Regions from separate parts of the Gordonia sp. NPDC003422 genome, predicted to be linked through region 1. Evidence: riboswitches for the same ligand, from Rfam matches in the RefSeq annotation. Region 1 holds a riboswitch; the other holds the start of a gene.
What was found. Region 1 has a riboswitch for thiamine pyrophosphate ahead of thiO (glycine oxidase ThiO). Riboswitches for the same ligand answer to the same signal wherever they lie in the genome.

Region 1 (15,355 bases):
TTCGCCGGCGAGTTCGGACAGGACGTCGATGTCGAGGGGCTCGCACAGGCTCAGGTACTTCAGTGCGGTGAGCACGGTGTCGTCGAGTTGCTCGATGCGGCCTTCGAGCAGCGACGCGAGTTCGGAGGTGATCGCGGCGCGGCCGCGCAACTGCCAGATCCCCTTGACCTGCCGCAACGTATTGGCCTGCCGTGCACCGTCGACCATGTGCCGGAGGAAGAGCGCGTTACCGCCCGACGCCTCCCACATCAGGTTGGCCGAATGCTCCTCGAGTTGCCCGCCGAGCACCGACTCGATGAGGTCGACGCTCTGCTCCTTGGTGAAGGGTGACAAGGTGATTCGAGTGAGGTGGTTGTCTTTCCACAGCGAGGTGACGGCGTCGGGCACCACCTCGCCGCTGCGCACCGTGGCGACGATGTGGACGGCGCGGTCGATGGCAAGCTGATGCAGCAGCGTCGCCGACAGTTCGTCGAGCAGATGGGCGTCGTCGACGCCGATGACCACGTCACCGTCGGCGAGTAGCGATTCGCGGGCCGCGGCGAGGTAGGTCACGGGATCACTGGACGTGGCCGGACCGACGAGATGCGCGAAGACGCCCAACGGAATCGACCGGGCCGACTCGGTGCCCGCGACCCACCGGACGCCCGACGACAAGCCGGCCGTGACATGACGCGCGAGCGTGGTCTTGCCGACGCCGGAATCGCCGGTGAGGACCACGCCGCACCCGGTGGTCTCCCCGCGCAGGGCAGCCTGAATGGTTCGGAACTCGCGTTCACGCTCCACCAAGGGCCAATTCCCGGACATGCCTGCAGATTTTAGACTCATCGGTAAGTCTCGGCACCAGCCGCGGTCAAGTCTGACCGAACTGTTCACATCAGGCGTCGCGTTTGTTGACCACGGCGATCGCTGCGCCGAAAATCACCAGCGCGACCAGGGCAAAGTAGACCAGTGAACCGTAGATGTTCCAGTGGAAATCGCCGGTGTCGCCGGTGAGGAACCGCCAGCCGTTGGTGAACGGGAGGAACGGCACCACCGGCTCCCCGACCTTCGGCAGCAGAGGTATCACGACCGTCTCCACGAGGAGCGTCCACACCAGCACGATCGTCACCGCACCCGCCGTCTGCCGGATCAGTGCACCCACCGCCACGCCGATCAGCATCGCCAACGCGATGAAGATGGGCGTCCCCCAGAGCTGACGGATGGCATCCGAACTGGTGAGGTCGAAGTCGTCACCGGCAAAGAGCTTGGCGATGACCAGACCCAGCAGGCAGATCACGAAGGTCACCACCAGGCCGACGATCGCGAACACCACCCCCTTGGCGACGAGCACCTGCCAACGGCGGGGCGTTGCCTCGAAGGACAACCGGATGGTTCCGAAGCGGTACTCCGTGGTGATCCCCAGGACCGCCATGATCAACAAGACGGCGAGACCGAACTGGTTCACGCCCAACAGGTAGACGTTCGCCGGGTTGTCGGTGAGCTCGTCGACCGGACCGCCCGACGAGATCAGCGCGGCCAGACCCAGACCCAGGACGGCCACGATCGCCACGCACCAGTAGGGCGAGCGCGTGCTCATGAGCTTGATCCGCTCCGAGTCGATCGTCGCGATCATGCCACGACCCCCGTTCCACCCTGGTATTCGACGTCACCGGCGGTGACCTGCATGAAGACCTCCTCGAGCGATGCGGTCTCCTCGGTCAGTTCGTGCAGGACCACCCCGGCCGCAGCGGCCAGGTCGCCCACCTGGTCGGTGGTCGTGTCGGGCACCACCATCACCGGTCGGCCCTTGGCGTCGGCGGGACCGGGCGCCGGCGCCAGGCCTGCCGCGGCCAGCGCGACGTGCAGATCCTCCAGCTGCGGACCGCGCACCCGAACCGAAGTCTGTGCACGCGAGGTGAATTCGCTGACCGAGCAGTCGGCGATGAGCCGCCCGCGGCCGATGACAATGAGATGGTCGGCGGTGAGCGCCATCTCGGCAAGGAGGTGGCTGGAGACGAAAACGGTGCGCCCCTCCGAAGCGAGCTGTCGCATGAATCCGCGAATCCAGACGATGCCCTCGGGGTCGAGGCCGTTGACCGGCTCGTCGAACATCAGCGTGTGCGGGTCACCGAGGAGTGCGCCGGCGATGCCGAGCCGCTGCGACATGCCGAGCGAGAAGCCACCCGCGCGCTTGGTGGCCACCGACGTCAGACCGACCATCTCGATGACCTCGTCGACCCGACTCGCCGGAATCCGGTTGGCCGCCGCCAGCCAGCGCAGATGCGACCGCGCACTCCGGTTGGGATGGACCCATTTGGCGTCGAGCAGCGCCCCCACCTGCCGGATCGGATCCTCGAGATCCTGGTAGCGCTGACCGTCGATGGCGACCGAACCCGAGGTGGGACGGTCGAGGTCGAGCATCATGCGCATCGTGGTCGACTTGCCGGCACCGTTGGGGCCGAGGAAGCCCGTCACGTGCCCGGGTGACACCTCGAAACTGAGGTTGTCGACGGCGCGCTTGTCGCCGAAGTCTTTGGTGAGCTTCTGGACTGTGAGCACACCCCGACCATAGCGTGACCCACTCAACTGCTGGTCGCGCGCTCGGGCGACGACGCCTCCGCCCAGAAGCGACGCGGGATCCGTCCCGCCTGCGCCGCGAACCGGCCCGCGAGAACCGCGTGGCGCATGGCGGCGGCCATCCGTTCCGGGTCGTCGGCCCGGGTGACCGCCGACGCCAGCAACACTCCGTTGCAACCGAGTTCCATCGCGAGGGCCGCGTCGCTTGCGGTGCCGATCCCGGCGTCGAGGATCACCGGCACCTGCACCCGCGCGACGATCATCTCGATGTTGTGCGGGTTGAGGATGCCGAGGCCAGTGCCGATCGGGGAGCCGAGGGGCATCACAGCAGCGACGCCGATGTCTTCGAGCCGGGCAGCGAGGACGGGGTCGTCGTTGGAGTAGGCCAGCACGGTGAACCCGTCCCGGACCAGCGCCGACGCGGCGTCGACCAGTTCGATCGGATCGGGCATGAGGGTGCGTTCGTCGGCGACCACCTCGAGCTTGACCCAGTCGGTCTCCATGGCCTCGCGGGCCAGTTGCGCGGTCAGCACCGCCTCGGCCGTCGTGTGGCAGCCTGCCGTGTTGGGCAGGGGTGCGATGTCGAGGCGCCGGAGCAGGTCGAGCACTCCGGTGCCCGACGCGGCGTCGACCCGCCGGATCGCGACGGTGGTGAGTTCGGTGCCCGACGCGATCAGTGCGCGTTCGAGGACCGCCAGGCTCGTCGCGCCGCCGGTACCGGTGATGAGTCGTGATCCGAACTCGCGGTCCGCGATCCGCAACGGATCTGTGCAGTCAGCCACCCTGCACCGCCGTCACGACCTCGACCACCGAACCATCCGGAATGGATTGCGCCCACGAGCCTTTCGGGACGACCGCGCCGTCGACGGCGACCGCAACCCCGCGGTCGGGCAGGCCCAGATGCGTCAGCAGCGCGGCCACCGACGTTTCCGGGGCCACCGCTGTCGGTTCGCCGTTGACCGTGATCGTCATCTCTCGCCTCCCGAAGTCATTGCCGCCGGTGTGGGTGCCCGCCGCGGATCACCGAGCAGCCCCACCACCTCGTCGGCCGTGAGTGGTGCGAGCACAATTCCGTTGCGGCCGTGGCCGGTTGCGACCACGGTCCGCTCGTCGAGACGCCGAATGATCGGCAGTCCGTCCGCCGTGCATGGACGTAGGCCCGCGCCCGCCTCGACGAGTTCGTACGTACGCAGCCCCGGCATCACCTCGGTGGCGTCGGCGAGCAGGTCGAGCACTCCGCCTGCCTCGGGAAGGATATCGCCGGCATCGACAGGAGCTTCGTATTGCGTTGCGCCGACGACGATTCCATCGGCACGAGGCACCAGGTACACATTGCGGCCGCCGACCGCCGCGCGGATCACGTGGCGCGGCGGTGGCACCGAGGACCGCGTGCGCCGCAACCTGAGCACCTCACCCTTGGCGGCCTGGAGTTGCGCCTGCGGCCATAGTGCGTTGGTGCCCAATCCGGCGGCGAGGACCACCTGGTCGTCGTCGAGCGCGTCTCGCGAACCGATTCGCGTGTCGTCGAACACGACGCCCGACGCGCGGGCCGTGTCCCGCAGCGCTGTCAGGAGCCGCCGATTGTCCAGTGCCCATTCGCCTTCGGCGCGGTAGCCGCCCACGAGCCGGGTACTCAGCGCCGTCTCGAGTGCGCGGATGTCGCGGCCGGTGATCGAGGTGAGCACCGTGCGAGCGTCGGTCTGCTTAGACCACACGAACCGGGCGAGATGGTCGAGACGGTGCAGGTCGGCTGCGGTACCGGCGACGAACAGCGAATCGGTGGCGGTCACGACGTTCGGGTCGCCGAGCCGGTCGATGAGGGCGGGCCAGCGTCGAACCGATTCGACGGACATCGCGAGCAGCGTCTCTTCGCCCGGAATGCCCTCGCCCAACGATCCGAGCATGCCGCCGGCCACATGTGAGGCACGGTCGGCGACTCCCGCGTCGACGACCCGCACACGCCAACCGGCGTCGGATGCCGCAAGCGCAATGGACAGCCCGATGACGCCGCCGCCCACAACGGCAACACTCTGCACGTGCAATCACCTTCCTTCGCCGGCATTACCCGGATCAGGTCAGACGGTCTGCGGCTTCTCCGCACTCTCAGCCCGGCCGGGCTCCCGTGATGTACTCCGATCATGAGCCTACGCGGCCGGTCGGTCTTGACTTATCGAAGGTAGCGTCTACCCGATGACCATCTCGCCCCGACAGCGACTCGACACGGCGACGCTCTACCTGTGCACCGACGCACGGCGAGAGCGCGGCGATCTGCTCGATTTCGTCTCGAAGGCCATCGACGGTGGCGTCGACATCGTCCAGTTGCGCGACAAGGGATCGGTCGGCGAGGAGCGATTCGGGACGCTGGAGGCGCGTGAAGAACTCGCGATCCTCGCGGAGCTGCGTCGGGTGGTCCGTGCTCGCGGAGCGCTGCTGGCCGTCAACGATCGCGCCGACATCGCGGCCCTGGCTCAGGCCGACGTCCTGCATGTGGGCCAGGGTGATCTCGCGCCTGCTGCCGCCCGGCAGATCGTCGGGCCCGACGTGGTCATCGGGCTGTCGACGCATGATGTCGACCAGGCCGCAGGCGCCGCGGCCGACGACGACGTCGACTACTTCTGCGTCGGCCCGTGCTGGACGACGCCCACCAAGCCGGGACGGCCGGCGGCCGGGCTGGATCTGGTGACCTCGGTCGCCACGACGAACCCGGTAAAGCCGTGGTTCGCGATCGGCGGCATCGACCTCGCCCGGCTCCCCGAAGTGCGGGCAGCCGGGGCGGAACGGATCGTCGTCGTGCGTGCCATCACTGCGGCGGACGATCCGGAATCGGCGGCGCGGGCGCTGATTCGACGCTGACCAGCTGCCCTCAGACCTGGAGGCAATCTGTACGTGGCGGCCCGACCACGTGCACGGTGCATTTCGTCGCGCCGGCAGGTACAGATTCCCGACGCGGCGAATAGTCATTTGCCGCCCGGCGAACGGCGGGTCTAAGGTGGTCGCCATCATGCTGTACATCGCGAACGCGCTCGTAACCCGCCGCAGCGGGGTCTGAATCTGACCGACCCCCCGCTGCGGGGTCTATCGTGCGCACGTCGGTCATCTTCACTTCGACCGAAATCGGTACACGCGATGCACAGCCTTCATCTTTCTCAACGATCCTGTTCGTGCGATGAGCACGCCGGTCGGCCCATGGGCGACCCGTTCGCCCGCCGGTACGGCTCACCACTGCCCCGGGGTATGCGCGAGGAGGCATCCGGCATGACCTTTCCAGAATTCATCGATCACTACTCCCCCGGCGGAAGCATCCGACTCGGGTCATGGTCCATGGAGCCCACCCACCACGACCTCGTCGAGTGCCGCGCGACCTTCGCGCTCGAGGACCGGATCATGTCGCTGTCCGCCGTTGCCAGCGGTCCGGTCGGCGCGATGACGTCGATGCTGCACGAGATCGGCGCACCCATCTCCATCGTTAAATCCCACCAGCGCGTCAGCGACGGCCAGATCACGGCATTCCTGCTGTGCGAAAGGGACGACCGGCAGGTGTGGGCGCTCGGTGACGGCACGACGTGCGACGAGGCCAACGTCAACGCGCTTGTCGCGGGTGCGAACCGGCTGCTCGCCGGGAGCGAGTGAGTCTGGGCGGGCCGCCTACCCGCCGAACGCGACGCCAGGCACGTGCGCCCACAAAAGTAGGGGAAGAAGTTTCTTCCCCGGCCCTTGGTGTCTTCCCCGAGAAATTTCTCGCGGACGACTACAAACCCCGGGGAAGAAACTCGTCCCCTAGATTTTGCGGGCACGACGCTGGCTCATTTCCGCAGGTCAACGGGATTGGTCGCCAAATTCTTCGAATCAGGTCTGCAGGTCGAGACGGGCGATGCGCTCGCGGAGGCCGGGCCAAGCCTGACCGAATCCCGGGTGTAGTGGCAGTGTGTCGACGTCATGTTCGCCCACCCAACGCAGTTCCGCCGATTCGCCGTTGGCGACCGTGCGGACCGGTTCGGACGTATCGGCGATGACGGTGGTGTAGGTCCACCCGCTCGGCGATTGGTGGGTGACCAGCGCCGCGACAACCGTGAGCTGGTCGGCGCGGACCCCTGCCTCTTCGTCGGCTTCGCGCACGGCGGTGTCGATGGCGCTCTCGTGGGAGTCCCGCGCACCTCCGGGGAGACCCCAGGTGCCGCCCTGATGAGACCAGACCGCTCGATGTTGCAGCAGTATTCCGGTCGCACCGCCGTCGAGTGGCGCCCGGAGCAGGAGTCCCGCCGCGCCGTGGACACCCCAATACCGTGAGCCGTCCGGATCGATCACCCAACCGTCGCCGTCCCCGCGCACTCCGCCTCCTCGCATACCGGTTGTCGTGATGCAACCGGGCATCTCCACCGTATGTGAGTCAGACAACCCTCGCCAGGGTCATTCGGTCCGACATATCGGACCTCGATCTCGGGCAGTGTCGAACCCGGTCGGGTACCCCCGACATGGCCTAGGCTGAAACACATACAGGACTGAGAAGGGATCTTGAGGTGACCGGCGACGCGTCCCCGATGCGGACCGTACTCACCCGCGCCGGAAGGACGGTGCGGCCCGGACAGTCGTCGCCCCCGATCCGGCAGGTACTCGCCGACCGCCGCGAACTCGTCGCCGCAGCTCGCGAGCGCGCCCAATCCCCCTTCGCCACCCTGCGCCACTATGCGGTGACGACACCCGGCAAGCTCGTCACCATCCTGATCGTGCTCGCCGCGGCGTCGGTCAGCACCGGGTTGTACGCATCGACCGTGCTGGAGAACCGCACCCAAACCCTGCAGCGCATGATCGACCGGGCCGAGCCCCTGGCCGAAGCGAGTCAAGTGTTGTACTCATCGCTGTCGGTCGCCGATGCGTCGGCCAACGCCGCGTTCATCTCCGGCGGGCTGGAGACCCCCGAACTCCGTACTCGCTACGCAAATGCGCTGGCCACGGCTTCGTCGTCGCTGATCCTCGCGACCGGCAGCTCAGGTGAGCCCGGCGCGGACGGCACACCCGATCGAGACGACAAAGCGGTCGCCGCCGATCTCAACACCCTCGCGGTCTCCATCCCGGTGTACAGCGGACTGGTCGAGACGGCGCGGACCAACAACCGGCAGGGCAACCCGGTCGGCTCCGATTACCTCGGCCAGGCGTCGTCGATGATGCAGGACCAGATCCTGCCGGCCGCGCAGCGCCTCTACGAACAGCGATCGCTGGCGATCGCCGACCCCCAGCGAAGCCTGAGTCGTCCGCCCTGGACCGTCTACGCGGCGCTGTTGGCCGTGCTCCTGGCCCTGATCCTCACCTCCCGCTACCTGGCCAGACGTACCCGGCGCCGCTTCAATCTCGGCGTGGTCGCGGCGATCTTGGCGATCACCACCGGCACGGTGTGGCTCTTGGCGTCGGGGCTCATGTCGGTGGCCGCGACCAGCGACGCCCGCACCGGCGGGGCCGACCCCCTCCGCGAACTCACCGCCGCGCGCATCCTGACCCAGCAGGCGCGGTCGGCGGAAACCCTGGCACTGGTGCGGCGCGGTGATCAGGGTGGGCTCGAACGCTCCTTCGCCCAGTCGACCGAAGGCATCACCGCCACCGTCGCACGCCTGCGCGACAACGAGGACGTGCGACGTTCGGTGAGTACCGAGCAACTCGACGCTGTCGCGTCCGCGGTGGAGCGCTGGAAGGCCACCGACGCCGTGGTGCGCGGGTACATCGAATCCGGCGCCTTCGGACGCGCACGCACGATGACCGTCGGCGACGACGAGAACAGTTCGGCGACCAGCTACAGCGCGGTCGACAAGGCCTTGGTCGACGCCATCACATCGGCGCGAACCTCCTTCCGTGACGACATCAACACCGCCCAGCGGGTCCTCGGTTTCACCGGCACCGGCATCTTGATGCTCACCATCTTCGCGGCCGCCGCAGTCATTCTCGGCCTGATACCGCGCATCAGGGAGTACCGATGAACACGAATACGATTCGGCGCCGCAGCACGGTCTTCGGCATCCTCACCGCCGCCGCGCTGATCCTCACCGGGTGCGTCACCTTCCCCGCACCCGACGCCCCACCCCCGACCGCCACCGCGATCACCCCCATGCCCGCGGGAGTGCAGACCAACGTCCCTCTCGAACCGCCGCCGAATGCCGAATCCTGCAACGCCACCGAGAGTCTGCGGCCACCGGCCCGGATGCCGGCGCCCGGCCGGATGCCGCCGAGATCGTCGATGGGCGAGATCGTCGCGCATGGACGGCTCATCGTCGGGCTCGACATCGGGTCCAACCTGTTCAGCTTCCGAGATCCGATGTCGGGTGACATCAAGGGATTCGACGTCGACCTCGCCCGCGAGATCACGCGCGCGATCTTCAACGATCCGGGGCGCGTGGAGTTCCGGGTGCTCAGTTCGGCCGAACGCATCGAGGCCCTCAAGACCGGGGCGGTCGACGTCGTGGTCAAGACGATGAGCATCACCTGCGAGCGCCTTCGTGAGGTCAGCTTCTCCTCGCCGTACTATGTTGCCTCGCAACGTATTCTGGCACTGAAAGAATCCGGCATCACCGGTCCGGAGAAACTGGCGGGCAAGCGGGTGTGTTCGGCACGCGGTGCGACGTCGATCGGACGAATCCAGTCGATCCAGCCGCGCGCACATCTGATCAGCACCACGACCTGGGCGGATTGCCTGGTGTTGCTGCAGCAGGGCCAGGTGGACGCGGTGACCACCGACGATGCGATCCTGGCCGGCCTTGCCGCGCAGGACCCGTGGGTTCAGGTCGTCGGCCCCAGTCTCGGCGAGGAATACTACGGAGTCGGAATCCCGCACGGCAAGGACGATCTGGTGCGCTTCGTCAACGGTGTCCTCGAGCGCATTCGCGCGGACGGAACGTGGTGGCGCATGTACAACCAGTGGCTCACGGTCCTCGGGGACAGCGGCGGTTATGGTCCCCCACTCGTGACCTATCGGGACTGATGCGATGACGACCGATCCTGAACCGCACGGGGATTCGCCGACGCAGGCAAGTGACGCCGACGAGTCCGAGCACATCGGCACCCAACGTGTGTCGCTCGACGCGCTGCTCGACGACGAGACGCCAGAAGACGAACACGTCGGCACACAGCAGGTCAGTCTCGCCGACCTGATGGGCGACGACGATGACGATGACGGTGGTCCTGCCGATGGCGACGACTACCAGACGATCGGAAACGAGGACGCCGACACCGATCCACAGGGCGATGCACCAACGCAGGCAACCGAATTGCCGGGTGCCGACGCCCAGACCGATCGGGTCTTCGCGACTCGGCCGCCGGTGGCCGACGACGCGCCGGTCGGATCGGGGCGCCAGACCCGACGCCTCGTACCCAGCCGTCGCGCAGCGGTCCACGAACGGCGGCTCGGCAGCGGGCTGGTCGAGATGCCGAAGATCGTCGACATCGAGCCTGAGGACGCCGTCCTCGACCATCCGGTCATCGTCGAATCCAAACGCGTGTGCTGGCGTTGCGGAAAACCGGTGGGGCGCACCTCCGGTCCGGGGAAGGGCGAGGTCTCGGGCACATGCCCGCATTGCGGTGCGCGCTACTCGTTTGTCCCCGGGCTCGCACCGGGCACCGTGGTCGCCGGCCAGTACGAGATCACCGGCGCCATCGCGCACGGCGGACTGGGATGGATCTACCTCGCGATCGACCGAAACGTGTCGGATCGGCCGGTGGTCCTCAAAGGCCTGCTGAATTCCTCGGATTCGGAGGCACAGCGGGTCGCCGTCGCCGAGCGCCAGTTCCTGGCGTCGGTGAATCATCCCGGCATCGTGAAGATCTACAACTTCGTCGAGCACATCGGCGAACAGGGCGAGCGCTACGGCTACATCGTCATGGAGTACATCGGCGGACGGACGCTCAAGCAGATCACCTCGGATCATGAAGGTGCCGAACTACTCTCGGTGGAACAAGCACTCGCCTACATTTTGGAAGTGCTGCTCGCCGTCGGGTACCTGCACTCGGTGGGCCTGGTGTACAACGACGTCAAGCCCGAGAACATCATGGTCGGCAGCGACGAGGTGAAGCTGATCGATCTGGGCGCGGTGTCGGCGATCAACGGTTACGGACATCTCTACGGCACACCCGGTTTCCAGGCACCGGAGATCGTGAAGACCGGACCACAGGTGGCCACCGACATCTACAGCGTCGGACGGACCCTCGCCGTGCTGACCGTGCCGATCGAGATGCGCAAGGGCCGCTACGTCGACGGCCTCCCCGACCCGTCGACCACCCCGGTGTTCGAGGAGAACCCGTCGTACTATCTTCTGCTGCAACGAGCTACGGCCACCGATCCCGGTGATCGATTCGCGTCGGCCGAAGAGATGACCACCCAGGTACTCAATGTGCTGCGCGAAACTGTCGCGGTGCACACGGGTGTTCCCCGGCCCGCGTTGTCGACGGTGTTCACGCCGCAGCGCTCGACATTCGGGACCGATCTGATGCTCGCGCCGGTCGACGGCTTCTTCGATCCCGACCAGGCCGCCTTCTACGATCCGGTCGACATCGCCCGGGCGCTGCCGGTTCCGCTGGTCAATCCGATGGATCCGGCTGCGGGCCTGCTGACCTCGGCCGCGCTGTCGGACCCGCGGCAAACCCTCGACTCGATCAATGCCGCGCGCGCTGAGGGTTTCGTGTCGCTGCTCGGCCGTCGTGCCCAGGAGGGCCACCCGTCACTGGAGATCGATCTGGCCGAGGCAAGAGCACACCTCGAACTCGACGACGTCGACACCGCCTTGGCGCTGCTCCGCGAAGTATCTGTACACCACGGCAATTCGTGGCGCGTGCAGTGGTACATGGGTATCTGCGCGTTGATGAACGACGAACCCGAACTCGCCTACGAGCGATTCGACGAGGTGCTCAGCGCGATGCCCGGCGAGATCGGACCCAAACTCGCGGTCGCCGGCACCGCCGAATTGATCGGCCGGTGGCTGTCCGACGAGCAGGGCGAGTCACCGGCGTCGGAACGGCGAATCTCGGAACTCTTCGATGTGGCGCAACATCACTACCACGACCTGTGGCTCACCGACCATGGAATCGTCACCGCTGCTTTCGGTCTCGCACGGCTGTCGGTGGCTGTCGGAGACTACGACGAAGCGATCCGCCCACTCGATGAGGTTCCCGCAACCAGCCGGCATTTCAACACCGCCCGCGCCACGGCGGTCATCGCGCTGGTGCACGGTCGGTCACCATCGGAGGTCACCCGCGAGCAGATCGTCGAAGCTGCCCGGCGGCTCGAGCAGATTCCCGACACCGAACCGCGCAAATCCCGGATGCTGCTCATCGTCCTCGGTACCGCGCTCGGCTGGATGCATGAGAACCCCGACGCCGCAAAAGATTCCAGCGAGCCATCGACCCTGCTCGGCTTCCCGTTCACCGAGTCGGGTATCCGCGCAGGGACGGAACGCTCACTGCGTCATCTCGCCCGGCAGACCCGAACCAACCGCGACCACCGCTTCATGCTCGTCGACCTCGCGAACTACGTCAGGCCGGACACGCTGTTCTGATCCGGCGGACTCTCAGGCCACCACGGCGGCAGACTGCCGGGCGATGGCGAGTTCTTCGTTGGTCGGGACCACCAGCACGTCGATCTCCGAGTCGTCCGCCGATATGCGCCGTGGCTCCTTGCTGCGCACAGCGTTTCGCTCCGCGTCGATGATGATGCCGTAATGCTCGAGGCCCGCGAGGGCATCGGTGCGAACCGGGGTCGAGTTCTCCCCGACACCGGCGGTGAAGGTGATCGCATCCACCCGGCCGAGCTCGATCATGTAGGCACCGATGTAGCGGCGGAGGCGATGAATGTAGACATCGTAAGCCCGGCGGGCATTCTCGTCACCGGCCTCGATCAGCGCCGAGATCGCGCGAAAGTCGTTCTCGCCGCACAACCCTTTCAACCCCGACTGCTTGTTGAGCAGGGTATCGATCTGATCGACGGACAGCTTGGCGACGCGGTGCAGATGCAACACGAGGCCCGGATCGAGATCGCCACTGCGGGTACCCATCACCAGCCCTTCCAACGGTGTCATCCCCATCGAGGTGTCGATGGGATGGCCACCGGCAATAGCCGACGCCGACGCACCATTGCCGAGGTGGAGAACGATCTGGTTCAGCTCGTCGTAGTCGCGGCCCAGGAAATCCGCGACGCGATGCGACACGTAGTCGTGGCTGGTGCCGTGAAAGCCGTAGCGGCGGATGGCATGGAGGTCCGCAACCCCCCGGTCGATGGCATACGTGGCGGCGGCGTCGGGCAAACCGTGGAAGAAGGCGGTGTCGAAGACCGCGACCGACGGGACGTCGGGCAGAAAGGTCCGGGCGGCCTCGATACCGATCAGATTCGCCGGATTGTGCAGCGGCGCAAGGGGTGAGATCCGGGTGATCTCGCTGATCACCTCGCGAGTGATGATGGTCGGTTCGTAGAACGTCCGACCACCGTGCACCACCCGATGGCCGACGGCGGCCAGACCCGCTGCCGCGAGATCGGTGCCGTTGTCGGCGAAACATCGGATGGCCCACTCGATCGCGGCGAGGTGGTCGGCGATCGCCGCGGTCTCGCGGATCTCGACATCCCCCTGCTCATGGGTGATCGACGAGTCGTTCTCACCGATCCGTTCGACGATGCCGTCGGCCCACACCTCACCGGTATCGGGGTGTAGGAGTTGATATTTCAGCGACGACGAGCCGGCGTTGAGGACGAGAACGGCACCGGTCAAGCCGCTCACTGCTCGCCTCCTGCGGGCTGCTGGGCCTGGATCGCAGTGATTGCCACGGTGTTGACGATGTCGGACACGAGTGCGCCACGGGAGAGATCGTTGATGGGCTTGTTCAGCCCCTGGAGCACCGGTCCGATCGCGATGGCGTTCGCGCTGCGCTGCACCGCCTTGTAGGTGTTGTTGCCGGTGTTGAGGTCCGGGAAGATCAGCACGGTCGCCCGACCGGCCACCGCCGAATCGGGCATCTTGGTGACCGCGACGCTGGGCTCGACCGCCGCGTCGTACTGGATCGGCCCCTCGACGAGTACCTCCGGGGCACGCTCACGCACCAAATCCGTTGCCACCCTGACCTTGTCGACATCTGCGCCCGATCCGGACTTGCCCGTCGAGTAGGAGAGCATGGCAACGCGCGGCTCGATGTCGAACTGCGAAGCGGTCTGCGCCGAGCTGATCGCGATGTCGGCGAGTTGTTCGGCGGTGGGATCGGGCACGATGGCGCAGTCGCCGTAGGCGAGAACCTTGTCGGCCAGACACATGAAGAACACACTCGAGACGGTCGACACACCCGGCTTCGTCTTGATGATCTCGAAGGCCGGCCGGATGGTGTGCGCGGTGGTGTGCGCCGCCCCCGACACCATCCCGTCGGCGCGGCCGGTGTGCACCATCATGGTGCCGAAGTAGGAGACGTCGCGCATCATCTCTTGTGCGCGTTCGAATTCCATACCCTTGTGCTTGCGCATCTCGGTGTAGGCCGCGGCGAACTCGTTCAGGTGATCCGACGACGCGGGATCGATGATGTCGACGCCGGTGAGGTCGACGCCGAGATCCGCGGCACGGGTGTGCACGGCGTCGCTGTCGCCGAGGAGCGTCAGATCCGCGACGTTGCGTCGAAGCAAACGCCCTGCGGCGCGCAGGATCCGGTCGTCGTCGCCCTCGGGGAGCACGATGTGTCGGCGCTGCGCGCGGGCCCGCGCGATCAGCCCGTACTCGAACATCTGCGGGGTCACCACGGTCGGGGTGCCGACGTTCAACTTCTGCAGCACCTCTTCGGGATCGACGTGCTCTTCGACGAGCGAGAGCACCGCCTCGATCTTGCGAGCCGAACCCTTTGCCAGCCGACCGCGCGTATGCGCCGCCGTGCGGGCGGTCTCGTAGGTGCCCTGTTGGCAGACCAGAATCGGCAGGTTCGGCCGGAGTCCTTGGACCAAAGCCTCGATCATCGGATGCGGTCGCAGTCCACCGTTCAGAATGATCCCCGCCAGCCGCGGAAACCCTTTGGCCGCATTGGCATTCACCAGCGCCAGCAGGACGTCGGACCTGTCGGCCGGGGTGATGACCACGGTGCCCTCGGTGAGACGCTCGAGGATGTGCTCGACGGTCATACCGCCCACCATCACCATGAGCGCTTCCCGATCGAGGAGTTCGGTGTCGCCGCTGTACATCTCGGCGCCCAGTTCCTCTTTCAGCTCGGCCATCGTCGGCGCGACGAGGATCGGCTCCTCGGGCAGACACAGTGTCGGGATACCGGTCTTCTCGAGTTCCTTCTCGATCACCACCAGTTGGTCGGGCGGACAACGATTGGCCACGAGCGCCACCGTCGTCGCATGTGACGCGGCGATCTCCGCCATCAACAGTTCCGCCAGACCGTGCACCTCCTGAGGAGTCCGGTCGGCGGCCTTGAGCGCCAAGATGATCGGTGCCGATAGGTTGGCGGCGATCCGCGCGTTGTAGCTCAACTCCGACGGGCTGCCCACGTCGGTGTAGTCGGAGCCGACGATCACCACACGATCGCACCGCGCCTCGACCGCGTGGAAACGAGCGACGATCTCGGCGATGGCCGCTTCCGGGTCCTCGTGCACCTGGTCGTAGGTGACCCCGATGCAGTCCTCGTAGTCGATGTCGACCGAGTCGTACTCGATGAGAAGGTCGAGGATGTAGTCGCGTTCACCCGCAGCGCCACGCGAGATGGGGCGGAACACCCCGACCCGGCCACCTGTTGCGGTGAGCAAGGCCAGCAGGCCCAGCGCGACCGTCGATTTTCCGGTGTCACCCTCCGCGGATGCGAT
Region 2 (15,355 bases), on a different contig from region 1:
CGGTCCGCGGTTTCCGGACTGCGCTTCGCCGGACTCGGCGGAACCACCGAGACCGCCATCCATTCCACGGTTTACGAGGTCGGCGACGACTTCCCCGCCGACTGGACCACGGTTCCCTACGGCCGCCCGATGGGTGGCGTCGCATGCCGCGTCGTCAACGAGCGCGGCGAGGATGCACCCGACTGGGTCACCGGTGAATTGTGGATCGGCGGAACGAGTGTCGCGGACGGCTACCGGGGTGACCCGGACCGCACCGCCGACCGGTTCGTGACGGTCGACGACCTCCGCTGGTACCGCACCGGCGATCTCGCCCGCTACCTGCCGGACGGCACCATCCAGTTCCTCGGCCGAGCCGACCACCAGGTGAAGATCCGCGGGTACCGCGTGGAACTCGGCGAGGTCGAGGCCGCCGCGCGCACCCTGCCGGGTGTCGGCGAGGCAGTCGCAGCCGTCGTCGCCGGCCGCCTGAGCCTCGCCATCACCGCGCCGTCCTCGGGCGCTGTCGCAGACGAGGATGCGGTGACCGCAGGGCTGCGGGATCTGCTGCCGGACTACATGGTTCCGGCCATCGTCCACGTTCTCGATCAGGCCCCGCTGACCACCAACGGCAAGCTCGACCGCAAGGCCATCCGGGCGCTGCTCGAGCGTGAGGTCGCCGGCGTGAATCCCGACGGATACGTCGCGCCGGCGAATGCCGTGGAAGCTGCGGTCGCCTACATCGCCGAACAGGTCCTCGGGGTGCAGGAACTCGGTGTCACCACTGACTTCTTCGACGCCGGAGCCAACTCGATCCTGGCCACCTCGTTCGTGGCGAACGTCCGCGGCCTCCTCGCGGTCGAGGGCGTCGGCATCACGGCCGTGTTCAGTGCACGCACCGTGCGCGGATTCGCCGAATTGCTCGCCGGCCGGGAGCAGGTGCCCGGTCAGCTCGATCAGGTTGCGCGAATCCTGCTGGAAGTCACCGGTATTCCGGTCCCCGAAGACTCGGCCGAGTTGGCGGGGGTTGCCGACTGATGCCGTCTTTGGAAGAACTCCAGGCGCTCATGCGCTCCCGGCTCACCGCCGTCGGCATCAGTGTCGACGGCGGGGTGCCGACCCGGCGCAATCACGACCGGGCCGCGCAGTCCTTCAGTCAGCGCATCGTCTGGGCCCACCAGCAGCGCGTTCCCGACAGCACCGCCAACAACATCTGTCTCGCGTTCACCTTCACCGGTGTGGTCGACGAGACGGCTCTGCGTCGGGCGCTGCTCGGCGTCGTCGAACGTCACGAGATCCTGCGGACCACGTATCACACCGATGACGACGGCTCGTACTATCAGCTGATCCACACCGATCTCCCGATCCGGGTGCAGACGCTCGATCTCGACGACGCACCGGCGTCCACGGAACGGCTGAGCGAACTCATCGCCGAGGCCGCGACGGAACCCTTTGACCTGGCCGGCGAGTCGTCGATCCGGCTGACCTTTGTTCGGCTGACCGCCGACGCCGACGGGCAACCTCGGTTGGCGGTGGTGATCGCGATGCAGCACATCATCTGGGATGGGATGACCTTGCCCGCGATGGCTCGCGACGTCGAGCGGTTCTACGCCCAAGCGATCGCCAAACCCGATGGGGCACTTGAAATCCCACCACTGTCTTCACAGGTGGCCGACTTCGCAGAATGGGAACAGGACCGGTTTGCAGCCGACGACCACGCCAGCGACACCGCGTTCTGGGAAGACCAGTTCCGCGACATCAGCACCACTGTGCTCCCCTACGACCGTCGTCCCGAGAGTGTGTCCGAGCGCAGCGCCCGCATGGACCGGCAGCTGAGCGATCACGCGGAATCCGTTCTGCGATCGCTGAGTTCGGAACTACGAGTGCCACCGTTCTCGGTGTTCCTGGCCGTGTACTACCTGGCATTGCGCCGGATCACCGGACAGCGTGACATCTTGATCGGAACCACCGTCGCCAACCGCGAGGAAGTCGGCATGGAGGCGCTGATCGGCAATTTCAGCAACTCGATCGCGCTGCGAGTCGGCACCGACGGTGCCACTTTCGCGGATCTGGTCGCCGACGTCCGCGCCGTCACGGACTCGGCCTTCGGTCACCGCACCTTCCCGTTCGAACATCTGGTGGAGGTTGCCCGCCGTATCACCGGCGATCCGCAGGCGCAGCCGTTCGACACCCTGGTGCTCTTCATCGACCAGGAGTTGCAAGGTCCGCAACTCCCGGGAGTGTCGTCGACGTGGGAGCTTGCCCACAAAGGTCGCGCGCTGCTGCCGCTCGCGGTGGAGACGTTCATGCATGCCGACCGCACCGAGGTCCAGATCTCCTACCAGATCGACCTTTTCGAGCCCAGCACGGTGGAGCGAATCCACGACAACATCGAGCAGGTGCTCTCCGACGCGACCGCCGATCGCCCCCTATCCGATCTCCTGCCCGCCGACCTCGTGACGTCCGGTGGTGTGCAGGTGTGACCGAACCGATCGTGACAGGCGAGATCGAGGTCATCCGCGATGCCCACGGCATCCCACACATCAAGGCGGACAGCGCATACGGCGCGCTGTACGGTCAGGGCTACGTCACCGGCGTCGACCGCGCTTGGCAGGTCGAGTTCCTGCGTCTGCGCGGCGAGGGACGCACAGCCGAGGTCTTGGGTCCCGACGCCCTCGGCTGGGACGAGTTCGTCCGCCGCGCCCAGGTCGACCGCGTAGCCCGACGGATCTACGAGGCGTCGTCCCCGCGCACGCAAGACCTCCTGCGCGCTTACGCCGAAGGCGTCAGCGCCGGCTTGCTGCACGAGGACACGACGTCGATCGAGCTCACCGAGTTGGGGCATCGACCCACACCATGGCATCCGTGGTCGCCGATCTCGGTGTTCATCGTGCAGCACATCATGTTCGGACGGTTCACCACCAAACTCTTCCGCCTCCACGCCTGCCGGGCGCTCGGCTCGGTCGCGCTGGACTTCTTCGACAGCGAGGGTTTGGACAAGTCGGATCTGCACGTACCCGAGCATCCGTCCGACGACTTCATCGCCGACATGCTCGACCTGGTGTCCGATCGACCCGCGGAGGCGGTCGGGGGTGACGTCTTCCCCCTCGACGACGCCATCATCGGCAGCAACGCGTGGGGAGTCGCCGGCAGCCGCACCGCCGACGGTTCTCCGCTCATTGCCGGTGATCCCCACCGGTTCGTCGAGATCCCCGGGATCTACCAGCAATGCCACCTCAGCTGTCCCGAGTTCGACGTCGTCGGATTCGCATTCGCCGGGGTTCCCGGTGTCCCACATTTCGCGCACACCCGCAGTGCTGCTTGGGGAATCACCAACGCGATGGCCGACTATCAGGACGTCTTTGTCGAGCAACTCGGCCGCGACGGCGCACACGTCGTGGCACGGACATCGGAAGGCACCGAGCCGGTGTCGAGCCGCACGGAACAGATCTCGGTCCGCGATGGCGACCCGGTGGACGTCGAGGTCATCGAAACCCGCAACGGCTCGGTTCTTTTCGGTGGCGCCGACACGCAATGGGCCATCAGCCTGCGCACGCCGATGATGAGTGACGCCGAGGCCACCTTCGACGCAGTGGTCGACCTGCTGTTCGCCCAGACCGTCGCCGACGTCGAAGAGGCACTGACCAGTTGGGTGGAGCCCGCGAATCGCATCGTCATCGCGGACACGAGTGGACGACTGACCAACCACGCCGTGGGGATGGTTCCGCAGCGCGCTCCGGAGAACTACTGGCTTCCGGTTCCCGGTTGGGACGAGCGGTACCGATGGACCGGATACGCACCGGCCTCGGTCACCCTGTCCTCGGTTGCGGGAGAGGACTTCACGGGCGAGGTGACCGACGTGTCCGTCATCGCCAACCAACGCATCGACAGCACACCGCCGCTACAAGCCCTCACCACAGAATGCGCCTCGCCGGCACGGGCCGACCGGATCGGCTCTCTGTTGGCGGACTCACCTGTTGTGTCGGCAGAGGATTGCCGACGCATCCAGGGCGATGTCGACAACCGATCGGCCGGCGTCGTCCTAGACCTGCTCACGCCGCTGACCGGCCTGACTGCGGCCGCCGAGGATCTTCGACGCCGAATCCTCGGCTGGGACAGCGCGATGCACGCCGACAGTGTGGAGGCATACCTGTTCGCCGAGATCCGCACCCGGCTGGTTTCGGCGATCGCCGCCACCCCCGCTCTCGCCGGTCTCGCAGCGCCGCATCCCTTCCCGCGCTGGCTGGACCCATGGTTCTTCGCCGCGACACGCATCGGTGCGGGCTTCTCGTCGGTGGTCGAGCTCTCCGACGCCGTCGGTGTGGACATTCACACACTCGCTTCCGAGGTACTGGAATCGGTGGCCGCCGATACTGCTGCAGCAGAGAGAATTCCGACGTGGGGCGAGGTTCACGTCCTCATCCCGTTCCACCTCTTGGACTTTGCCGGCGTGACCGCCAACCACCCCGAACTGTCCCCACGGGTACGACCGGAGCCACTGCCCCTCGGCGGCGACGCCGAGTGCGTGTTCGCCAACGCCAGCGCGGTCGGATTCGCACACGTGTGCCGTCAGGGACCTGTGGCCCGCTACATATGGGATGTCGCAGACCGCGACGCCGACCAGTGGATCGTCCCGTCCGGAGCCGCCGGGGACGCGCAATCACCGCACTTCTCCGATCAGGGGCCGCTGTGGGCCCGTGGCGAGCTGATCAGCGTCGTCAGTGATTGGTCAGCGCTCCGCGAGGAGGCAACAACCCGGGAGGTAGTGCGTCCCGCCCTCCCCGAGACCAACGTAGTTCTATCCCAAGGAGAATCGTGAACATCCTGAGCGACGCGCAGCGTGAACTCATGCGAAAGAGGCTTGCCGACGCCGGAATCGCCGCCGACGAAGCAGCTCTCGGCACCACGACACCGGAAGCCACACCGCTCCCGACGGACGGCACTCTCGCCACCGCCGAACGGCGTATGTGGAAGATCTACGAACTCGAACCCGGTTCGGACGCCCACAACTTCGCGGTGCTTCTCGAGTTCGGTCCCACATACTCGATCGACACGGTCGTCGCCTCGATGCAACGCCTCGTCGACACCTCGTCGGTGCTCGGTTCGGTCATCGAGGTCAGCGACGACGGCGCCCCGCGCCGCAAGGCGACCACCTGGGAAGGGCGCTGGGTTGTTCCCGGCGAGATCTGGGAGTGGGGCACCACCGACGCGACCTCGAGTCAGACGCAACGTCCGCAGACACGAGACGCCGTTCTCGCCGCTGCCGCCGAGCTCGCCAAACAGCCGTTCGACCTGCGTCGCGAGGCACCCGGCCGCGCACGGATCTACAAGCACGACAACGGGTTGTCGATGATTCTCGTTCTGCACCACCTCGCCGGCGACGAGACCATCCTCCCGCCGGTTATCGGCATTCTCGTGTCCGACGATCCCGAAGCCGGACTCCCGCCGGCGCCCGCCGGCGATCCGTCGGCGCGACCGGAGTCCCTGGTCGGCGCTGCCGTCGACCATGCACGCGCAACCTGGGCCGCCGAGGGTATCCGTTACCCGATCTCCGGCGCGCTGCCGCAGACGAGTCCCGAGGACAGCTGGTTCTCGGTGCTCGGCGAGGGTCCGGGCCGGTTGATCAGCCAGCCGATCGACAGCGACGACGTTGCGGCACTCGAGCGGTTCGCGCGGGAGTCGGGCGCGACATCGAACGCGATGCTCATCGTGGTGTGCGCACTGACCGTCTTCGCGCTGACCGATGCGTCGGACTTCAATCTTCTTGTCCCAGCCGATAACCGGCGGCCGGAGGAGACGATCGATCGCGTCGGGTACAGCGGCAACGTGGTGCCGATGCGCTTCACCTTCGACCCGACCACCCGCGCCGACGAGGCGGTACGCGCCGCGGTCTCGACCGTGTACTCCGCGATGGAGTACTCGTCTGTCGACTACGGCACGATCCTCACCGCGCTGCGCAACAGTGGCGGCCGCTTCCCGGTCGCCGAGGTGATGGCCCTGGCCAAGAACGCCCCGCTGCGCGGTGTCCCCACCCCAGACGGCGCCGAAGTGAGCTGCGAGACGATCTTCAAGGACATCGTGCACTATCCCCTGTCTTTGGCCTTCGAGACCGGCGAGAACGACGATGTGCACCTCGAAATCGAGTACCGCACCGACGTCCTCGGCGAGGACGTCGCACGACGCGCCGCTCAGGTCGCCTCCGCACTCGTCGCCGACCTTCCGAAGAAGTCGCACCTGTCACTGCGAGATCTGTTGACACAGAGTGCGAATGTCAGTGTTGTTCAGGCTGCCGCACGGCAGTAGCAAAGGAGTTACACATGTCCGATTCGATTCACGAGGCGCTGCAGAGCATCCTCGAAGAAGACCTCGACCTCTCGCTCGGTGATGTCACCGAGTCGTCCCTGCTCATCGACGATCTCGGCCTGGACTCGGTGGCGTTCGCCATTGGTGTCGTGGCCATCGAAGAACGTCTCGACGTCGCATTGACCGAGCGTGAGATCTACGAATGCAAAACGGTCGGCGATCTCGAGAACGCGATCCGCGCCAAGATGGGCAGCACGACGATGAGCGGTGCGTCACAATGAGTTCGGCAACAGTTCGGCCCGCTCGCTCCGCTCCCGGCGCCGTTGTCTCCACCGCCCCGGCCGTGACCGACTTCGGTCCGACCGACTTCACCTACCTGCACACCGACACCGATAGTCGCCACGGACACTGGGCGATGGCGCTCGAATTCGAGCCCGGCGACCCGGCGTTGACGCTCGACGCAGTGCGAGCCCGCGTGCGCGAGCGTGTCTCGCTGTTCGATCTGTTCCGGATCGGTGTGCGCGAGGGTCGCGAGCTCGAGCCGGAGATCGTCCTGCACGACGACGTCGATGTCGATCGGCACGTCACCGAGGATCGGTTCACCGACCGCGGCGATCTGTACCGACGGATCGCGGCTCTGCTCGAACAGCCTCTGCCACGGCCGGATCCGTTCTGGAGCGTCACGCTTCTGACCTCGTCGGAGACCGGGGATCAGGTGATCCTGCTGAAGGTCCACCACAGTCTCTCCGACGGGATCGCCGGTGCGGCCTTTGCCGGACTGCTGGCCGATGTCAAGGACGGGGACTTCTCCGAGTTCGAGCGTTTCGCCACGAGCCCGCGCTTCCGCACGGGGCCGATCGATCCGGACCTCTTGCACTCCTCCCGCGTCGCCTTCGAGAAGCAGTGGATGGACGGCGAGGCCGGCCGCGACTGGCCTGCACTGACAGAATCCGGGAAGCGGGAGATCGCGCTGTATCGCGCGTCGACCCGCACGCTGCGTCGGGCCGCCAAGGCGCACGATGCGTCGGTGCACGAGTTCCTCCTCGGCGCGATCGCCAAAACCCTGAGCGTCGCGGCGCCGAATGGCGAAGGGCCGCAATCCGAGAGCATCCGGGTCACACTCCCGGTCACGCTCGACCAGTCCTTCCGGCACACCGGCAACGCGGTCGCGATCTCGCTGCTCAACCTGCTCGGTTCGGAGTCCGACCTGAATCGTCACATCGATCGGGCGCGTGCCGAACTCGCGATCGTCGAATCGTCGCGTATGGAGTTGGCGCTGGTCGCCAACGATCAGGAACCGGCTCCGCCATGGGCGGAGATGCGGGAGATCGTCGCCGCGTCGATGGACCGCATGAGTCCCGACATCCACATCGGCATCAACCCCGGATTCACCCGGGTCCGGTCGGCTTTGGGGCGCAAGATCGCCGCCCTGACACCGCTGTCGCCGTTGGTCGGTTATTCGTTCTCGGTGACGTGCCTGATCCTTGGTGGCACAACCACCTTCGGTATTGTCGCCGATCCCGCGGCGCTGCCGGGTTACGCGGCACGCTTCATCGAAGCGTTCGACGCGGTCATAGCGGAGGCAACACCCGCGCAGTGAGTCTTGCTGCATCGAGATCTGTCCACAACGTCGGGGATTGAGGAAAGTGCATGCCCACAAGTAGAAATCGTCCCAGATCACGCACCCGGACGCTCACACCGATCGCGGCCCTGTTGGCCGCGTTGCTGGCTGCCGGACTGTTCGCGGGATGCAGTGCGCCGGAGGAGAACGACACGCCGGCCAGCGTCTCGCCGGTCACCATCGCCGACCTGCCGGGTCAGAAGCCGGTGGTGATTCCCGCTGTGCCGCAACGGATCGTGGCCGTCGGCACGCAATGGATCGACACCGTACTCGCCTTCGGCGTGACGCCGGTCGGCTATCTGACCGGGCAGACCGATCCGGCGCAGAAGGCGCCCTGGACCAGCGACAAGCTGAACTCGTCGACGGCGATCACCTCGCCGACCGACCCGAGCGCGCAGATCACCCAGATCGCCAAGCTCAACCCCGATCTGATCCTGGTCCCGTCGTACGCCCCGGCCGCGCTGCGCGACCAGTTGGCGGCGTTGGCGCCGACCATCGGCGCGGTCAGTGCCTCGTCGGTGGACCCGTGGGACAAGCTCGTGACCGTGCTCGGCACCGCGCTGCGGGAACCGGAGAAGGCCACCGAGCTCATCAACGGAGTCAACGAGAAGTACTCGTCGGTCAAGACGGCCAACCCGGGGCTGGCCGACAAGACGTACTCGCTTTCGTTCATGTACACGCCGACACAGATCTCGGTTCTCGGCGACCCCAATGACGGTGCGGGACAGATCTTTACCAGCATCGGACTGAAGGTTTCGCCGACGGTGGCGGCCGAGCGCGCTCGCCAGGGCAACGCACCTCGGTTCACCATCGGGCTCGAGAACGTACCCGTCCTCGACGCGAACCTGGTGCTGGCAACCGGTGCGACACCACAGCTCGACCAGCAGTTCCGCAGTCTGCCAGGCTATTCGAACCTCGCTGGAGTGAAGGCCGGCGCCGCGCCGGCGCTCACCTCCGACGAGATCAACGCGCTCAACACGCCGAGCGTCCTGTCGATCCCGTGGGTCCTCGACCGCCTGAACCCGGCCCTGGCCGCGACGGCGAAGCAGAGCTGAACTTCAACACTCAAGGGCGGGGCCGCAATTGCGGTCCCGCCCTTGTGTGTTGCAGCTGCGAGCGCAGATCCCTTCCGGCTCAGCCGAAGGACTTCCCCTCGATCCAGTAGGCCATACCCTTGACGGCCTTCTTACCCAAGTTGAAATCGTTCTTGAAGGCTGCAGTCACAGCCCGTGTACTCGCCGAATCGAGTGCGACCCAACCGAAATGGCCACTCGCGTCAAAGGCGGCCGCCTTCACCGTCTCGACCAGGGCTGCCCCAGAACGCTCGCGGGCGATCCAGTGCACGGTGTCCTGAGCGCGCGATCGCAGCGGCAAATCTTTGTCGGACTCATGCTGGTATTCAAACCAGATGGTGGCCGGCGTTTCCGGCGCCGACGACGCCGAGATCGCGTCGAGAATCGAGTTGATCGCGGCCATCGACGCCGTGTCGCCCGCGATCAGGAATCCCTTCGCGGGCGGGTCGGGCATCTCGAACTTCGACCCCATCACCGTCGCATTGATCGTGTCGCCGGGTTGTGCCTGCTGCGCCCAGCGTGCCGACGCGCCGTCGTGGATGGCGAACTCGATGTGAAAAGTGTCCGACGCCGGATCGGGGTCGACCAGCGTGTAGCCACGCTGATGCAACTTGCCGTTGTCCTCGAACCACATTCGCACCCACATCGTCGGGTGTTGCTTGACCTCCGTCAGCAATCCGCCACCGGTGAATCCGAGGCGCACGTAGTGATCGGTGACGGTTCCGTGCTGGTCACGGTGAACGCGAAGTCGTCGGCACGCAGCAGTTTGAGCACGGCACCTTGCCAGCCACGCCCCTTGGTGGACACCTCTGTCATCATCAGCCTCCCGTCGACAGCAGTTTCGAAATTAGCCTACCCTAACTTGCATTCGACTTCGGTGGCCACCGTCGACCCCGATCCGCCGCCACAAAAGTAGGGGAGGAATCTTCTTCCCCTACCCTTGGAGTCCTCCCCCAGAAAATTCTCGCGGACGACCATGAACCCCGGGGAAGAAGTTCTTCCCCTAGATTTTTCGGGTACGACGCTGACGGATTTGCCCTGGTCAGGAGACCGACTGCTGCACTCGTCGGATCAGGCCGGCGCAAGCGCGACGATCCCCGGATGGGCGTCGACGTAGTGCTTGGTGAACGAACACACCGGCCGCAACCGCGCGTTCTGGTCGCGGACGTATCCGATGACGCACCGCGTCAGCCGGGTCCCGAGACCATGACCGGAATACTCGTCGTAGAGGACGGTGTGCAGCACCGTGACCGTCGTCTGACCGTCGGTCGTCTCGGTCGAATAGCCGAGCACGCCGACCAGGTCGCCGGCCACCCACAACTCGAATCGATCCCGTTCGGGATTGTGCACGACCTGTGAGATCTGCTGGAGAATCGCCTGCGCGGACTGCGGCGGCGGTTGCCGATGTTTCCTGTTCAACGGATTCCCTCCCGGAAATGCTCAGACGACTACGCACGGACCACGGCGTGTGCGCCTGATTCCCCAGCCAGGCGCCTCACGTCACTACTGTGATTCGGGTCACACAGTACCTTACGGAACCGTAGCCCTGCCATGGCTACGGAGGCACAGCAAACAATCCTGTCCGGTCGGATAGGGCGTAGAGTGTCGGACGGTGCGTTCGCACCGCTGGGGTTGACTCACAGCCACAACTCAACATCGCGGGGGCTCTCACGACACCGAGGGCTGAGATGGCGACGGGCGGTCGCCGACCGCCTGAACCTGTCCGGGTAATGCCGGCGTAGGGAGACATCTCATGGGCACTCGTATACCCACATCCGGTTCGCGCACCGACATCACCGTCGACGCCGACCTGCTGACCACCGGCCCGATCGAGGGCAGCATCAAGCACTACTGCGAACTCGACCACCTTCGCGTTCCTCAGCGCCGTATCCACCTCACCAACGGCGAGCACCTCGACGTCTACGACACCTCCGGGCCGTACACCGATTCGACGGCGCACATCGACGTCCAAGCCGGCCTGCCGCCCATCCGCGACGCGTGGCAGCGACCCGACCCCATCGACGGCGCCGCCACCCAGCTCGCGTGGGCACGCGCGGGGATCATCACCGACGAGATGCGCTATATCGCCGCTCGCGAGGGCGTCGACGCCGAGTTGGTCCGCAGCGAGGTCGCGATTGGCCGTGCGGTGATCCCGGTGAATCATCGGCACCCGGAATCGGAACCGATGATCATCGGCAAGGCGTTCGCGGTGAAGGTCAACGCCAACATCGGCAACTCCGCGGTCACCAGTTCCATCGCCGAGGAAGTGGAGAAAATGGTGTGGGCCACGCGCTGGGGGGCCGACACCATCATGGATCTGTCCACCGGCAAGGACATCCACATGACGCGCGAATGGATCCTGCGCAACTCGCCCGTCCCGGTGGGCACGGTGCCGATCTATCAGGCTTTGGAGAAGGTGAACGGCGATCCCACCAAACTGACGTGGGAGATCTACCGCGACACGGTGATCGAGCAGGCCGAGCAGGGCGTCGACTACATGACGGTGCATGCCGGGGTGCTGCTCCGATACGTCCCGCTGACGGCCCGACGGGTCACCGGCATCGTCTCCCGAGGCGGGTCGATCATGGCCGCGTGGTGCCTTGCCCATCATCAGGAGTCGTTCCTGTACACGCACTTTGACGAGCTGTGCAAGATCTTCGCGCGCTACGACATCACCTTCTCGCTCGGCGACGGCCTGCGTCCGGGTTCGATCGCCGATGCCAACGACGAGGCGCAGTTCGCCGAACTCCGAACGCTCGGCGAGCTCACGAAGATCGCGAAATCCCATGGCGTGCAGGTGATGATCGAAGGTCCGGGCCACGTCCCGATGCACAAGATCGCCGAGAACGTGCGGCTCGAGGAAGAGCTCTGCGAGGAGGCGCCGTTCTACACCCTCGGCCCGCTCGCGACCGACATCGCACCAGCCTACGACCACATCACCTCGGCGATCGGCGCCGCGATGATCGCCCAGGCGGGCACCGCCATGCTCTGCTACGTCACGCCGAAAGAACACCTCGGGCTGCCCAACCGCGACGACGTGAAGGTCGGTGTGATCACCTACAAGATCGCCGCGCACTCTGCCGACCTCGCCAAGGGACTGCCGGGTGCACAGTCCCGCGACGACGCACTGTCCAAGGCGCGCTTCGAGTTCCGCTGGACCGACCAGTTCAACCTGGCCCTCGACCCGGACACCGCCCGCGAGTACCACGACGAGACACTGCCCGCCGAACCGGCCAAGACCGCCCACTTCTGTTCCATGTGCGGCCCCAAGTTCTGCTCGATGCGCATCTCCGCCGACGTGCGCGCCTATGCCGAGGAGAACAATCTCGTCACCGCCGAGGACATCGACCGCAAGATCGCGCAGGAGATGGCGGCCAAGTCGGCGGAGTTCGTCGAGGCCGGCAACCGCGTCTATCTACCCCTGGAGGCCACCACCACATGACGGACGTCCCGCTGTTACCCACCGCCGCACCGGGTTCCACCCCGATCCGGGTGATGACCATCGCCGGGTCGGACTCCGGTGGCGGCGCGGGCATCCAGGCCGACTTGCGCACCTTTGCACTACTCGGTCTTCATGCCTGTGTTGCGGTCACCGCGGTCACGGTGCAGAACTCGCTGGGTGTCAGCGGTTTCCAGGAGATCACTCCTGACGTGGTGGCCGCCCAGATGCGTTGCGTGATCGACGACATCGGCATTGGTGCGGCCAAGACCGGCATGCTGGCGTCGGCCCCGATCATCGACGCGGTAGCGGCGCAGTGCCGAGAGTCCGGTCTGGGCCGCGGCTCCGACGTACCGCTCGTCGTCGACCCGGTATGCGCTTCGATGCACGGCGACCCGCTTCTCGCCACCGAGGCCTTGGACACGTTGCGTGACACGCTGATTCCGCTGGCCACCGTGGTGACGCCCAACCTCGACGAGGTGCGGCTCATCACCGGAATCGACGTCGTCGACGATGCCACCCAACGCGATGCGGCCCGGGTTCTGCACGGCCTGGGTGCGCAGTGGGCATTGGTGAAGGGCGGACATCTGCGGAGTTCCGACCGCAGCACCGATCTGCTCTACGACGGCACCGAGTTCCACGAGTTCGACCACGTGCGCATCGACACCCCCCACGACCACGGCGCCGGCGACACCCTCGCCGCGGCCATCACAGCCGCACTCGCACACGGGTATTCGGTACCCGACGCGGTTGCCTTCGCCAAGAGTTGGGTATCGAAGGGTCTCGCTGCGGCGTACCCGCTGGGTGCCGGGCACGGTCCCGTCAACCCTCTGTGGCGCGTGAGCCGGCCGTAACGGCCACCGTCACCGATTATGGTGGCCGAATGAAGCTGTCACGCGCAGTACCCATTCTGACCGTCGACGATATCGCGGCCGCCACCACCGCCTACCGGCAGACCCTCGGCCTCGAGGTGCTGATGGACCATGGCTGGATCGTCACGCTCGGCTCCGGTGACGTCGCCCAGTTCAGTCTGATGACCGAAGATGCGACCGCGTCGTGCAATCCGGTCGCCTCCCTCCAGGTCGAGGACGTCGACGCCGCACACGCGGCCGCCGAGGCCGCCGGGCTCGAGATCGTCCACGCGTTGTCCGACGAGGAGTGGGGCGTTCGCCGATTCTTCTTCCGTGATCCGGCCGGAAACGTCGTCAACGTGCTCAAGCACCGGTGAGGCCGCCCTCCTACTTCTGCCAGCCGATGTCCTCGACCGGGCCGACGAAGAACTGCCCCGCACCGTAGTTCGCGAGTCCCTGCTTCACGGCGACCATGGTGGGCCCGTTGGTGAACGGAAGCATCGCGTACTGCGCGAAGGCGGTGCGCTCCACCTTGTTTCCCGCCGCGATCTGTTCTGCCGGATCGGCGATCTGCCCGACCCGTGCGATCTCGGCGTCCAACTGCGGCGAACCGGCACCACTCTTGTTGAAGGATGACTTCTCGCACCAGATCTGGCAGAAGTACGCCATTCCGAACGGATCACTGGACTGGAAGCCCATCAGGAAGATGTCGAATTCCTTGTTGGTGACGACCTTTGAAAAGTCCGACGACGGACGCTGGATCACGTTGAGGTCGACGCCGATGGTCTTGTACATCGCTTGCAAGGCCCGCACTTGGGCCTGCCCGGTGGGATCGTCGCCGAGCGTCGGCAAGGTCAGCGTCAGCCGCTGACCGTCCTTCGTCCGGGTGCCGTCGCCCCCGACCGTCCAACCCGCCTGGTCGAGAAGCTGTTTGGCCTGGTCGGCATTGAAGTCCACTACGCCGGAGAGGTTGTCCTCATAGCCTTTCTCGAAAGAGTAGAGCAACAACGAGCCGGGGAGTGGCTCCGAGTAATTGAGTCCGTTGAACTCGATCTTCGCCAGCGTCGCCCGGTCGGTGCCGCGCATGATCGCCTCACGAACTCGGACATCGGCGAGGATCGGCGAATCGGTGTTGATCACCATCAGGGATTGAGCCGGCGTGGCCGACGTCCGAATGTCGATGCCACTCATCGATTTCACCTGCGCCAAACGATCTTTGGTGCCCACTCCAGTGGCGTCGATCTCCCCGTTGCGGAAAGCATTGATCGAGGCCTGGGACTCCATCTGCCGGAACACCCGCTGATCGAGCTTCCCTGGATTGCCCCACCACTTGGGATTCCGTTGGAACACGACGGTGCCCTGATTGCGGTCGTAGGACGCGATCGTGTACGGCCCGGCGCCGAGTTCGGGATGGGGTTGCTGGAGATAGGCCTTGTTGTAGAAGTCCGGATTTGCGACCTTTGGGTGCAGAACATTGTTGAACAGCCCGTCGGGCCAGGCGTAGACACCCTTGAAGCGGACGACCACCTGGCGATCGTCGACTCCCCGGGTCACCGAGTCGATCTTGTCGTATCCGTCGGTCGAACTCGTGACGTAGCGGGCATCTCTACCGGAGTTGGCCTGCCAGGTCGTCACGAAGGAGCGGTAATCGAAGGGCGTGCCGTCGTTGTAGGACGCCTTGGGGTTCAGCGTGTAGGTCACCACGGTGTTGCCGTCGACCAGGGTCTTGTCCACCTTCGTCACGAAGTCGGTGTTGGGTCGATACTCGCCGTCGGGTGAGAAATACGCCAGGTTCGGGTTGTACCAACGCCACAACAACTGCGTGTAGGCCGTGCCGTCGGCTTGGAAGGTGTTCCACTGCGGTGAGACCTCCACAAGCGCAGTAGTGAGCGATCCACCCTCGCGGAGGTTGTCGCGCGGTTGTTCGTTGATCTGGGCGCCGGTCACCGAGATGGGAGCGCCGGTGTCGGAGTCACTCCCGCATGCCGACACCAGTGCCACACCCATGCACGCCGCGGCCAGCACGACCAACAGCCGTGTCTTACCCAAGCCGCTCTTGCCCGAACCCCTCATACGCTGACCTCCATGAAAT

Region 2: linked by a shared signal. The riboswitch ahead of thiC (phosphomethylpyrimidine synthase ThiC) and the one ahead of thiO (glycine oxidase ThiO) in region 1 are both predicted to bind thiamine pyrophosphate.

What each region holds. Positions count from the first base shown of each region.
Region 1 is NZ_JBSFQL010000019.1:71,533-86,887, forward strand. Features, by position in the region: gene ACWDTF_RS16750 (LuxR C-terminal-related transcriptional regulator) at 1-804, opposite strand, end outside; gene ACWDTF_RS16755 (ABC transporter permease) at 875-1,612, opposite strand; gene ACWDTF_RS16760 (ABC transporter ATP-binding protein) at 1,609-2,538, opposite strand; gene thiG (thiazole synthase) at 2,562-3,338, opposite strand; gene thiS (sulfur carrier protein ThiS) at 3,331-3,528, opposite strand; gene thiO (glycine oxidase ThiO) at 3,525-4,592, opposite strand; TPP riboswitch at 4,587-4,690, opposite strand; gene thiE (thiamine phosphate synthase) at 4,747-5,409, shown strand; gene ACWDTF_RS16785 (2-isopropylmalate synthase) at 5,812-6,186, shown strand; gene ACWDTF_RS16790 (NUDIX hydrolase) at 6,403-6,885, opposite strand; gene ACWDTF_RS16795 (hypothetical protein) at 7,074-8,522, shown strand; gene ACWDTF_RS16800 (glutamate ABC transporter substrate-binding protein) at 8,519-9,520, shown strand; gene ACWDTF_RS16805 (tetratricopeptide repeat protein) at 9,525-12,086, shown strand; gene ACWDTF_RS16810 (acetate kinase) at 12,099-13,298, opposite strand; gene pta (phosphate acetyltransferase) at 13,295-15,355, opposite strand, start outside.
Region 2 is NZ_JBSFQL010000020.1:28,062-43,416, forward strand. Features, by position in the region: gene ACWDTF_RS17085 (amino acid adenylation domain-containing protein) at 1-1,014, shown strand, start outside; gene ACWDTF_RS17090 (condensation domain-containing protein) at 1,014-2,459, shown strand; gene ACWDTF_RS17095 (penicillin acylase family protein) at 2,456-4,795, shown strand; gene ACWDTF_RS17100 (condensation domain-containing protein) at 4,792-6,279, shown strand; partial or broken gene ACWDTF_RS17105 (acyl carrier protein) at 6,291-6,560, shown strand; gene ACWDTF_RS17110 (wax ester/triacylglycerol synthase domain-containing protein) at 6,557-7,879, shown strand; gene ACWDTF_RS17115 (ABC transporter substrate-binding protein) at 7,930-8,955, shown strand; partial or broken gene ACWDTF_RS17120 (siderophore-interacting protein) at 9,035-9,789, opposite strand; gene ACWDTF_RS17125 (GNAT family N-acetyltransferase) at 10,045-10,392, opposite strand; TPP riboswitch at 10,622-10,735, shown strand; gene thiC (phosphomethylpyrimidine synthase ThiC) at 10,727-12,415, shown strand; gene thiD (bifunctional hydroxymethylpyrimidine kinase/phosphomethylpyrimidine kinase) at 12,412-13,266, shown strand; gene ACWDTF_RS17140 (VOC family protein) at 13,296-13,640, shown strand; gene ACWDTF_RS17145 (ABC transporter substrate-binding protein) at 13,651-15,336, opposite strand; gene ACWDTF_RS17150 (dipeptide ABC transporter ATP-binding protein) at 15,333-15,355, opposite strand, start outside.